DNA from 2 places in the Streptomyces sp. NPDC037126 genome. Region 1 is predicted to be linked to the other one. Evidence: riboswitches for the same ligand, from Rfam matches in the RefSeq annotation. Region 1 holds a riboswitch; the other holds the start of a gene.

Region 1 (5,551 bases):
CCGGCCGAGGCAGACGGCGTAGGCGACGGCGAACAGGGCCCCCATGGCGATGCCGAAGAAGACCATGCCCACGCCGATGCCCACGTTGGCCTGGATCGTGCGGCTGAAGATGTCCGGATCCGGGGCGCCGGGTGCGATGCCGGCGGCCTTGTCGAGAGCCTCCTGCGCGGCGTCGCGGCCGCTCTCGTAGTCGATGGCCTTGTTGATCTGCGGCTCGGCGAAGATCCGGGCGAAGACGAAGGCGAGCAGACCGGCGACCGCGCCGGCGATGACGCCGCGCAGTATGAGTCTCTTTTCCATGTTCAGATGTCCGTGTCCGTGCCGGCTCCCGTCAGTGGCAGGGGAAGCCGAGGAAGTGGCGGGCGTCGTGCACGAACTCGTGGACGTGCATGTCCTTGCCGAAGACGGAGTAGGCGCCCTGGTCGACACCGATGAAGTAGTAGAAGGCCAGCGCGATCAGCGCGGTTCCGACGAGCCAGAACACCGCCTTCGCGGCGGGCAGGACGACCGGGGTGGGAAGCGCGGCGGGCGCGGACATGCTGCTCATGAGTGAGCCTCCTTCAGGGGATCGTGCGTCCCTCGGTTCAGTGGAGCGTCATGACGGCCCAGGGTCTGACTCCAGACCCGCCCTGGGGAGGATCTGTTCACAGTGGCGCGACCGTGCTGGAATTCCACCAGCTTCCTTAGGCCGTCATTACAAACGGAGCGTACGGACCCACGAGATGGTCCGTCAATCGGACAACTGGCCGAGGGGGTGTGGCCCTGAGCACTCACCGCCCTGCGTAGGACCGGTCCCCCTCCCGGCCGGTCGCCCGCACCGTCCGGCCCGTGTCCGCCCACTGGCGCCGGCAGGCCCGCGTCCGCCCTCGGTAGTGAATTCGTACTAGTCGACGGCCAGTTGCGGAGGGGCCGGGCCGCGATCGCGTGGACGGCGTCCTGCGTGCCCGAGCGCGAACGAAGGCACCGGTACGGCTCACCAGGCCGCCTCCGGGGCGGCTTCCGGCCCGGCGAGGCCGAGTTCGTGCTCGCCGAGCGGCGCGAAGAAGCGCTGTACGTCGGCGTCGGTCACCTCGGCCAGGGTGGCGGGCGACCAACGCGGGTCGCGGTCCTTGTCGATGACCTGGGCCCGGATGCCCTCCACCAGGTCGGGGGTGCTCAGGGCGGCGCACGAGACGCGGTACTCCTGGTCGAGGACGCGCTCCAGGGGCCCGAGGCGCCGGGCGCGGCGCACCGCGGCGAGGGTGACCTTCAGCGCGGTCGGCGACTTGGCGAACAGGGTTTCCGCGGCCTCCTTGGCGGCCGGGTCGCCGTGCGCGAGCAGCCGGTCGGTTATCTCCTCGACCGTGTCGGCGGCGTAGCAGTCGTCGATCCACTCCCTGCGCTCCGCCAACTCGCCCCGTGGCACCGGCCGTACATGGCGGGCGAGCGCGTCCCGTACGGGAGTGTCCGCGAGGCCGTCGACGAAGTGCGGGAGCGCGTCGGCCGGTACGAAGTGGTCGGCGAGCCCGCACAGCAGGGCGTCGCCGGCGCCGATCTGCGCGCCGGTCAGGGCCAGATGTGTGCCCAGTTCGCCCGGGGCGAGGGCCAGCAGGTAGGTGCCACCGACGTCCGGGACGAAGCCGATCCCGGTCTCGGGCATGGCGATCCTCGACCGCTCCGTGACGATGCGGACGCTGCCGTGGGCGGAGAGGCCGACCCCGCCGCCCATCACGATGCCGTCCATGACGGCGACGTACGGCTTGGGACAGCGGGCGATCCGGGCGTTGAGGCGGTACTCGTCGCGCCAGAACGCGGCCGACGCGGTGCCGTCGCCGTCGCGGGCGTCGTCGTGGATGCGTCGGATGTCGCCGCCCGCGCACAGGCCGCGCTCCCCGGCGCCCGTGACGACCACGGCCTGCACGGCCGGGTCGTGCTCCCATGTGGTGAGGGCCGCGTCGATGCGGCGGACCATCGTGTGGTTGAGGGCGTTGAGCGCCCTGGGGCGGTTGAGGATGACGTGGGCGGCCCGGCCGGTGGTGCGGAACAGGACGGGTTCGTCGGTAGCGGTCATCCGAGCGCCTCCGTCAGGCCCCGGGCCACGATGACTCGCATGATCTCGTTCGTTCCTTCCAGGATCTGATGGACGTGCGGAGCGCGGACGATCTTCTCGATGCCGGACCCGCCGAGGCGGCTGGAGCGCACGGTCGGCGACCGAGTACCGCCGGGGTCTCAGGAACCCACGGTGCGCCGCGGCGGCTTGAAGGCGTACAGGTCGAGGATGTCCGGCAGCGGTGCCACGCCCGGGCCGCCCGCACGCACCCAGGCGACGATGTCCTCGGTCGCGTCCGCATCGTTGACGAGGCCGAACCAGACCGGCCGCGCACCGGCGGCCCGGCCCGCGGCGGACGGCTGTACGACGACCACGTTGGCCTGGTCGCACACGTCGAGGCACTCCGAGACGCGCACCGGCACCTCGGCCCGCAGCCGCGCGGTCTGCGCCGCGTGGTCGACCCCTGTCACCTTGGGGGTGCCGCAGCAGCAGTCGCGGCAGACGACGACCCGGCACGGCACCGGTTCGCCGCCCTTCGCGGCCCCGCTCGACGTCTCTTCCGTGGGCTTCCCGGGCACGGCGCCGCTCCCCTCTTCCGGGGAGATCCGCCCCGGTGTCGCTCGAGGAGGCGACCGCGTGAGTCTCCTGGCTCCCGGCTCGCCGCTCGCCCCGCCGTGCCACCCGCGTCGCCGCGGTGGCCCGCCCGAACTCACTCGCCGGTCACAGTGGCGGGACCGCGCCGGATTCACACCGGCTTCCTCGGACCGCCGTCGCCTTATGTCGCCGATCATCATCGCATCACGCGGTACCGGCACGACCTCCGGGCGCCGTGCGAGGGGCCCGTCCTCACGACGGCGGTGGTGCGGGAGGCGCGTCCGCCTCCAGGGCGACAGCGCGGAGGATCGCCGCGAGCCGGCCGACCGCCTCGGTCGCCGGGTGGGGAAGCCGGGCCGGGAGCAGGCGCCGCCGCTCCTGGGGACCGCCGCGCACCGGGAGGACGCGGACACCCGGTGGCGCCATGGCGCCGAAGACGGCCGGCACGGTGGTCAGCCCGCAGCCCGCGGCGACGAGCCGGAGCTTGGCCAGCCAGTCGCGGGCGGTGTGGGCGATCTCGGGCCGCTCGTCCAGGCCGGGCCACACGCCCATCGCACGGTCCTCTCCCGAGGAGGAGCCGGCGATCCGGCACTGACCCCGCAGACTCGAAGGTGGCGCAGGTCGCCGCCGTCCGGGCGGTCGCGGCCGAACGCCGCGAGCGCGACCTCGCCACCGGCACCCTCCTCGCCTCGGTCTGCCCCGGCATGGTCGACACCGCGACCTCCCGGCCCTGGTTCAGCGACTACAGCCAGGCGCAGACGCCCTCCGAAGCCGCCCGGGCCGTGCTCGACGTCGTGTTCGCCGAGCACGTCGACCCCGCCCTGTACGGCGAGTTGATCCGCTTCGGCAAGGCCCTGGACTGGCACGACGGCACACCCCCGGTGGAGCAGGACCGGATGCTCAAGCCCTGAGGCCGGCTGCTCGACACGCCTCGGCCTCCCGGGATGTCGACTTCACAGACGGGCAGCCGTCCCGTCGGTCCGTTCCCACGGTCACGTTCCTCCCGGCGGGCGTGTCGTCGTACGCGTCGTGCGCCTCTTTGCGACGCCCGCGGCGGTCGGTACGGGGTCGCGGTGGGCGGTACCGCTGGTCACGGGATGCGGACGCGGTGCGCGCGCCGAACCGGGCAGGAAGCAGCGCCCAGGTTGCATCGATTCTGCGCGTCAGGCCGTCGCGACGCCCGAGTCCTCCAGGCAGCGGCGGAGCCGGTCGAGGCCGCGCCGGGTGTGGCTCTTGACCGTGCCGAGCGGCCAGCCGGTGATCCGGGCGATCTGGGCCTGCGTCAGGTCCTCGTAGTAGGCCAGGTGCAGCACCTGCCGCTGCGCGGAGCTGAGTTGGCACAGCGCCCGGCCCACCACCAGCCGGTCCAGGGCGGCTTCGGGCTCGGCGCCGGTCTCGCGGTGCTGCTCCGGGAGCAGTTCGGCGGCCACCGCGGCGAGCCGGGCGCGACGCGCACGGGCGGCGAGCGCGTCGGCCACCTTGCGCCGGGTGATCCCGACGAGCCAGGCGGCCGGTGTGCCCCGCTCCGGCACATATCCGTGCCGGCCGCGCCAGGCGTCGGTGAACACCTGCTGCGCCACGTCCTCCGCCTCCCGCGCGTCCCCGAGCGCCTGCTGGGCCAGCCCGTGGACGAGACCGCCCCACCGCCGGTGGAGGGCGGACCAGGCGGCGGCGTCCGCGGACAGCGCGATGCCGTCCGCGGCGTCCGGTGACGGATGGGCGTGAGCGGGCTCGACGGTGGTGACGGAGCCGGGTGCGGCCGGAATTCGGTGCATGACCACGTCTCTCCTAGTGAGCCGGGCGGGCGTCGCCGGTGGGCGCGGCACTGGTCCGGTCGGCGGTGCGGCCTCGGGCCCACCGCGCGGTACGTGCCGCTGTCCCCTTGGTTCAGCGTGCGCCGCGGGGAAAGGCGTGGACAACTCGCATCGATCGTGCATCGCTTAACCTGGGGACAGGGACTTCCCGGACGGCTGACGGGCCGCACGGAGCAGCGGAAGGTGACGGTCATGAGTGAGGAGACGGAGGCGGCCGGCCTGACCACGGGCGCGGTGGCCCGCCGGCTCGGTGTCTCCCCCACCACCCTGCGCTCCTGGGACCGCCGCTACGGCCTGGGGCCCGCCTCCCGGTCGCAGGGGCGTCACCGGCGCTGGAGTCCGCGGGACGTGGCGATGGTCGAGGAGATGTGCCGACTGGCGGCGGCGGGCGCGCCCCCGGCCGAGGCGGCCCGCGTGGCCCGTCTCACGCACGGCGAGGGGGCTCCTTCCCCCTCTCCTTCCGGGCGTCCCCCCGTGGCGCCACCTCCCCGGGAGGACGCCCGGCGCGGCGGGGCCGGGGGCGGGCTGCCGCTCGGTGACGTGCGCCAGGAGTGCCGGGGGCTGGCCCGGGCCGCGGTGCGGCTGGACGCGCCCGAGCTGGAGAGCCGGCTGCTGGACGCGGTCAGGGAACACGGGCTGACCACCGCGTGGGAGGAGGTGATGGTGCCGACCCTGCGCGCGGTGGGCCGCAAGTGGGAGTCCTCCGGCGACCGTTACGTGGAGGTGGAGCACCTGCTGTCCTGGCAGATCTCCACCGCGCTGCGCCGCGCGCCGATGGTGCTGCCGCGCACGGCGGAGACCGTCGGCACCGAGCCGGTGGTGCTGGCCTGCGTGCCCGGCGAGCAGCACTCGCTGCCGCTGGAGGCACTCGACGCGACGCTGGCCGAGTTCGGTGTGCCGACGCGCATGCTGGGCGCCGCCGTGCCCGTGGAGGCGCTGGTGGCCTGCGTACGGCGCACCGGCCCGGCCGCCGTCGTGCTGTGGGCGCAGACCCGCTCCACGGCGTCGGCACCGCTGGCCCGGCATGTCGCGGGCCTGCAGTGGGGACCGGCGGGCGCCCGCCGGCGCCCCCTCGTCCTGCCGGCGGGCCCTGGTTGGGACCGCCGCGCGGCCG
Region 2 (5,551 bases), on a different contig from region 1:
GGAGGTGCCGACGACCAGTCCGTCGGCGACGCTCCGGCGTGCCGTCGCGACCAGTGCCGCCCACAGGTGCGCCGCTTCCTCGTCCGCGTCCCGCCGCTGTTCGGTCATGCGGCGATCCTGCCAGCCGGCCCGTCGGCGGGCGGGCGTACGGGCGCTTCGGTCGTGCGAAGCCGTGCCCCCGAACGGGGGATCTCACCGCGAAACGCCAGAAATACAGTGCCGCCGCGGTGATCGGCGGGCCTTCAATGATCCCTCTTGCCCGCCGGACGACCGGGTCGTCCGCCACCCCGGGAGAGACGGCACATGGCCCGTGAACGCACCTTCCTCCGCCGCCGCGCCGGTGTGCTCGTGGCGGCCGCGGTGGGGCTCGCCCTCGCGAGCGCCACGACCGCCTCGGCCCACCCGGCCGGGCCCGCCGGGTGGGCCGACGGCCTGCCCCGCGGGCACGACGTGTCGTCCCACCAGAAGCAGGTGGACTGGCCGGCCGCGCAGGACGACGGCGCGCGGTTCGTCTACGTCAAGGCGACCGAGTCCACCGACTACCGCAACCCCTACTTCGACGCGCAGTACGACGGCGCGCGCGAGGCGGGCCTGCTCCGGGGCGCGTACCACTTCGCGCTGCCGGACAGGTCCTCCGGCGCCCGGCAGGCCGAGTTCTTCGTGCGCAACGGCGGGGACTGGCGGGCGGACGGCTGGACGCTGCCGCCGGCGCTGGACATCGAGTACAACCCGTACAACGAACAGCAGAAGTGCTACGGGCTGAGCAGGGAGCGGATGATCCGCTGGATCTGGTCGTTCAGTGACGAGATCGAGCGGGAGACCGGCCGCCGCCCGGTCATCTACACCACGGCCGAGTGGTGGAAGCTGTGCACCGGCGACAGCAGCGCCTTCGCCTCCCGCCACGCGCTGTGGATCGCGCGGCACGGCAGCTCGGATCCCGGGACGCTGCCGGGCGGCTGGCGTTACTGGACGATCTGGCAGTACGGCACCGGCGGCGGGCTGCCGGGTGACCAGAATCTCTTCAACGGCCCGGCGAGCAGCCTGCGGGCGTTCGCGCGGGGTTGGTAGCCCAAGGGGCGCCTGGACCCGCATCCGCAAGCGGAATCCCGATCGCCCGTCATGGACACCCCGATGCCCGACTCAGTTCATCTTCCGTTCACCCAGGTTGCCTACGTTCGTCCAGCCAACGACCTCGAACGATTGCCTGGGTAAATGGAAAGCTTCTCGCTGATCCTCGCGATTGTGGTGGTAACCGCACTCGCGTTTGATTTCACGAACGGTTTCCACGACACCGCGAACGCGATGGCCACCACCATCTCGACAGGCGCCCTGAAGCCCAGGATCGCGGTGACCATGTCCGCCGCCCTCAATCTGGTGGGCGCATTCCTCTCCGTGGAGGTCGCGAACACGATCTCCAAAGGTCTCGTCGACGAGACCGGCATCCGTCCCGAGGTCATCTTCGCCGCGCTCGTCGGCGCGATCCTCTGGAACCTGGTGACCTGGCTGGTGGGGCTGCCCTCCAGCTCCTCCCACGCCCTGATGGGCGGTCTGATCGGCGCCACCGTCGCCTCCGCGGGCCTCGGCGCCGTCCATGGTGACGTGCTGGTCACCAAGGTGCTGCTCCCGGCGGTCGCCGCGCCGGTGGTGGCGGGCATCGCCTCGATGCTGGCCACCCGGTTCTCCTACGGTGTCGGCGGCAAGGACGAGGGCGAGGCCACCCGCAAGGGCTACCGCGCCGGCCAGATCGCCTCCGCCGGCCTGGTCTCCCTCGCGCACGGCACCAACGACGCGCAGAAGACGATGGGCGTCATCACCCTCGCGCTGATCACGGGCGGCGCCATCGCCCCCGGTTCCAACCCTCCCACCTGGGTGATCCTCTCCGCGGGCCTGGCCATCGCGCTCGGCACCTACATCGGCGGCTGGCGCATCATCCGCACCATGGGCAAGGGCCTGACCGACCTGGAGCCGCGCCAGGGCTTCGCCGCCCAGACCAGCGCCGCGACCGCCATCCTGGCCTCCTCCCACCTCGGCTTCTCCCTCTCCACCACCCATGTCGTCTCCGGCTCGGTGATGGGCGCGGGCCTGGGCCGCAAGGGCGGTGTGGTCCGCTGGTCCACCGCGACCCGCATGGCCGTCGCCTGGGTGCTCACCCTGCCGGCCGCCGCCCTGGTCGGCGCGGGCGCCGAGACCGTCACCGGCCTGGGCGGCTGGGGCACCGCCGTCGTCGCCGTCTTCCTGGTCGCCGCGAGCGCCACCATCTGGAAGCTCTCCCGCCGCGAGGTCATCGACCACACGAACGTCAACGCCGTCGACGGGACCGCGGAGCCGGCCGGCGTGGTGACCACCGCCATCGCCGCGGTGACCCCGCCCCCCGTGGGCACGGTCGCCGAGGGCCTGACGGCCACGATCCCCTCCCCGGCCGCCGAACCGGCCACCGCCGCCCCGGCCGCTCCCCCGGCCGCCACCGTCTGACCCGGTCACTCCTCCGGTTACTAAGGAAGCATCCCCATGAAGATCGACTGGGCGGCCATCGGCTCCGTCTTCGGCGTCAGCCTCGTGGCCACCGTGGGCCTGGTGGCCCTGTTCACCCTCGGCATCAGGGGCCTGGCCCGGCGCGAACGCGCCTCGTCCCAGGGCGACTCCGCGGCCCTCGCCGTCACCGGCGCCTACGTCTGCTTCGCGGCCTGCGCGGCGGCGGTGGCGTACGGCTTCTACCTGATCGTGGTCAAGGCCTGACCGGGCATCAGGCCCGAGGCACGACCGAGCAGTCCCGAGAGGCTCCCCTCCACCTGGTGTGGCGGGGAGCCTCTTTCGTACCCGCAGGCACCGCGGTGTGGGGATCGGCACACTCTCCCCTCGCAGGTCAACGGCAAGTTGACGGCCGTTCCGGGTGCGTGGTGGACTGCCCAGGCCATCTACGGCGGCAGAAGAGGAAGCCGGTGCGAATCCGGCGCGGTCCCGCCACTGTCACCGGGGAAGAACCCCCGGGAGCCAGGAACTCTCGCCGCCGGATCTCGCCGTACCAGGGCGCGGACACCCTGAGTGAGGACACGTATCGCGATGCTCGGCTGCCCGAGGACCAGTACCAGGACCGCTTCCGCGCCCACGGCCGGCTGAGCCGATGGGTGCCGATCGCATTTACGCGTACGGCGCCGCCGCCGGCCTTCTCGGTGACCTGCTCCTCGGCGACCCCCGCCGCGGGCATCCGGTCGCCGTGTTCGGACGGGCGGCCGCCGCCGTGGAAGGCGCGCTGTGGCACGACCACCGCGGCTGGGGCGCGCTGCACACCGTCGTGTGCGCCGGCGGCGCCGTAGCCCTCGGCACGGTCGCCGCGCGCGCCGTACGCCCCTCCCCCCTCGCCGGCGTCGCGCTGACCGCCGCCGCCACCTGGGCCGTCGTCGGCGGCACCTCCCTCGCCCGGGAGGCGCGCGCCGTCGGGCGCGCCCTGGAGGCGGGGGACGTCGAGGCGGCCCGGGCCCGACTGCCCCACCTGTGCGGCCGGGATCCCCAGGCCCTGGACGCCGACGGCATCGCCCGGGCCGTGGTCGAGTCCGTCGCCGAGAACACCTCCGACGCCGTCGTGGGCGCCCTGGTGTGGGGCGCCGTGGCCGGGGTGCCCGGGCTGCTCGGGTTCCGCGCGGTCAACACCCTCGACGCGATGGTCGGTCACAGGTCCCCGCGCCACCGCCGCTACGGCTGGGCCTCGGCCCGCCTCGACGACGTCGCCGGCTGGCCGGGGGCCCGGCTGACCGCCGTACTCGCCGCGCTGGCCGGACCCGACCCGCGCGGCGCCGTACGGGCGTGGCGGGCCGACGCGGCGAAGCACCCGAGCCCCAACGCCGGGCCCGTCGAGGCCTCCTTCGCGGGCGCCCTCGGCGTACGCCTCGGCGGGACCCTCTCCTACGGCGGCCGTGTCGAACACCGCCCCGTGCTGGGCGGCGGACGGGCCGTCCGGGTCACCGACATCGACCGGGCCGTACGGCTCTCCCGCCGCGTCGGCCTGCTCGCGCTCGGCGCCACGGTCGCCGCGCGCCGACTCGTGAAGGGACGTGCGAAGTGAGCGGTGGTCTCCTCGTCGCCGGCACCACCTCCGACGCCGGCAAGAGCGTCGTGACGGCCGGGATCTGCCGGTGGCTGGTGCGCCAGGGTGTGAAGGTCGCGCCGTTCAAGGCGCAGAACATGTCCCTCAACTCCTTCGTGACCCGCGAGGGGGCGGAGATCGGGCGGGCCCAGGCCATGCAGGCCCAGGCGTGCCGGATCGAGCCGACCGCGCAGATGAACCCGGTGCTGCTCAAGCCCGGCGGTGAACAGAGCAGCCAGGTGGTGCTGCTGGGCAGACCCGTGGGCGAGCTGAGCGCGCGCGGCTACCACGGGGGGCGCCAGCAGCGGCTGCTGGGCACGGTCCTGGACTGCCTGGCCGAGTTGCGGGGCACGTATGACGCGGTGATCTGTGAGGGGGCGGGCAGCCCGGCGGAGATCAACCTGCGCCGGACCGACATCGTGAACATGGGGATCGCGCGGGGCGCGCGGTTGCCCGTCCTCGTGGTCGGGGACATCGACCGCGGGGGCGTCTTCGCGTCCTTCTTCGGCACGGTCGCCCTGCTCTCGCCCGAGGACCAGGAGCTGGTCGCCGGGTTCCTGGTGAACAAGTTCCGGGGTGACGTCTCCCTGCTGGAGCCCGGGTTGGAGATGCTGAAGGGCCTCACCGGGCGCCCGGCGTACGGCGTACTGCCGTTCCGGCACGGGCTCGGCATCGACGAGGAGGACGGGCTGCGGGTGTCGCTGCGCGGCACCGTCCGGGAGTCCACGGTCGCTCCCCCGCTCGGCGAGGACGTGCTGCGGGTCGCCGTGTGCGCGATCCCGCTGATGTCCAACTTCACCGACGTCGACGCGCTGGCCGCCGAACCGGGCGTCGTGGTGCGCTTCGTGGACCGGCCGGAGGAGCTGGCCGACGCGGACCTGGTCGTCGTTCCGGGGACCCGGGGCACGGTCCGGGCGCTGCAGTGGCTGAGGGAGCGCGGGCTCGCGGACGCCCTCGTGCGCAGGGCCGCCGAGGGGCGCCCGGTCCTCGGCGTCTGCGGCGGCTTCCAGATCCTCGGCGAGCACATCGAGGACGAGGTCGAGTCGCGCGCCGGCGCCGTCCCCGGGCTCGGCGTGCTGCCCGTGCGGGTGCGGTTCGCCCGTGAGAAGACCCTCGCCCGGCCCGTCGGCGAGGCCCTGGGCGAGCGGGTCGAGGGCTACGAGATCCACCACGGGGTGGCCACGGTCGAGGGCGGGGACACCTTCCTCGACGGATGCCGGGCCGGCCAGACCTGGGGCACCCACTGGCACGGTTCGCTGGAGTCGGACGGCTTCCGGCGGGCCTTCCTGCGCGAGGTGGCCGCCGCCGCGGGCCGCCGCTTCGTGCCGGCGCCGGACACCTCCTTCGCCGCGCTGCGCGAGGAGCAGCTCGACCGGCTCGGCGACCTGATCGAACAGCACGCGGACACGGACGCGCTGTGGCGGCTCATCGAGTCGGGCGCGCCGCAAGGACTGCCTTTCATTCCACCGG

What was found. A riboswitch is a leader RNA that binds a small molecule or an ion and turns the genes downstream of it on or off. The one in region 1 is predicted to bind cobalamin.
Region 2: linked by a shared signal. The riboswitch ahead of ACZ7FF_RS04670 (cobalamin biosynthesis protein) and the one ahead of ACZ7FF_RS05835 ((2Fe-2S) ferredoxin domain-containing protein) in region 1 are both predicted to bind cobalamin.

What each region holds. Positions count from the first base shown of each region.
Region 1 covers NZ_JBVJTD010000002.1:174,678-180,228, forward strand. Annotated here, with positions in the region: gene ACZ7FF_RS05815 (CbtA family protein) at 1-300, opposite strand, end outside; gene ACZ7FF_RS05820 (CbtB domain-containing protein) at 332-547, opposite strand; gene ACZ7FF_RS05825 (enoyl-CoA hydratase/isomerase family protein) at 974-2,050, opposite strand; partial or broken gene ACZ7FF_RS05830 (acyl-CoA dehydrogenase) at 2,047-2,230, opposite strand; gene ACZ7FF_RS05835 ((2Fe-2S) ferredoxin domain-containing protein) at 2,209-2,607, opposite strand; cobalamin riboswitch at 2,669-2,789, opposite strand; partial or broken gene ACZ7FF_RS05840 (LysR family transcriptional regulator) at 2,876-3,232, opposite strand; partial or broken gene ACZ7FF_RS05845 (carbonyl reductase) at 3,229-3,534, shown strand; gene ACZ7FF_RS05850 (sigma-70 family RNA polymerase sigma factor) at 3,787-4,398, opposite strand; gene ACZ7FF_RS05855 (MerR family transcriptional regulator) at 4,630-5,551, shown strand, end outside.
Region 2 covers NZ_JBVJTD010000001.1:1,016,257-1,021,807, reverse strand. Annotated here, with positions in the region: gene ACZ7FF_RS04690 (class II aldolase/adducin family protein) at 1-108, opposite strand, end outside; gene ACZ7FF_RS04685 (lysozyme) at 304-1,068, shown strand; gene ACZ7FF_RS04680 (inorganic phosphate transporter) at 1,213-2,472, shown strand; gene ACZ7FF_RS04675 (hypothetical protein) at 2,509-2,736, shown strand; cobalamin riboswitch at 2,882-3,023, shown strand; gene ACZ7FF_RS04670 (cobalamin biosynthesis protein) at 3,122-4,060, shown strand; gene ACZ7FF_RS04665 (cobyric acid synthase) at 4,057-5,551, shown strand, end outside.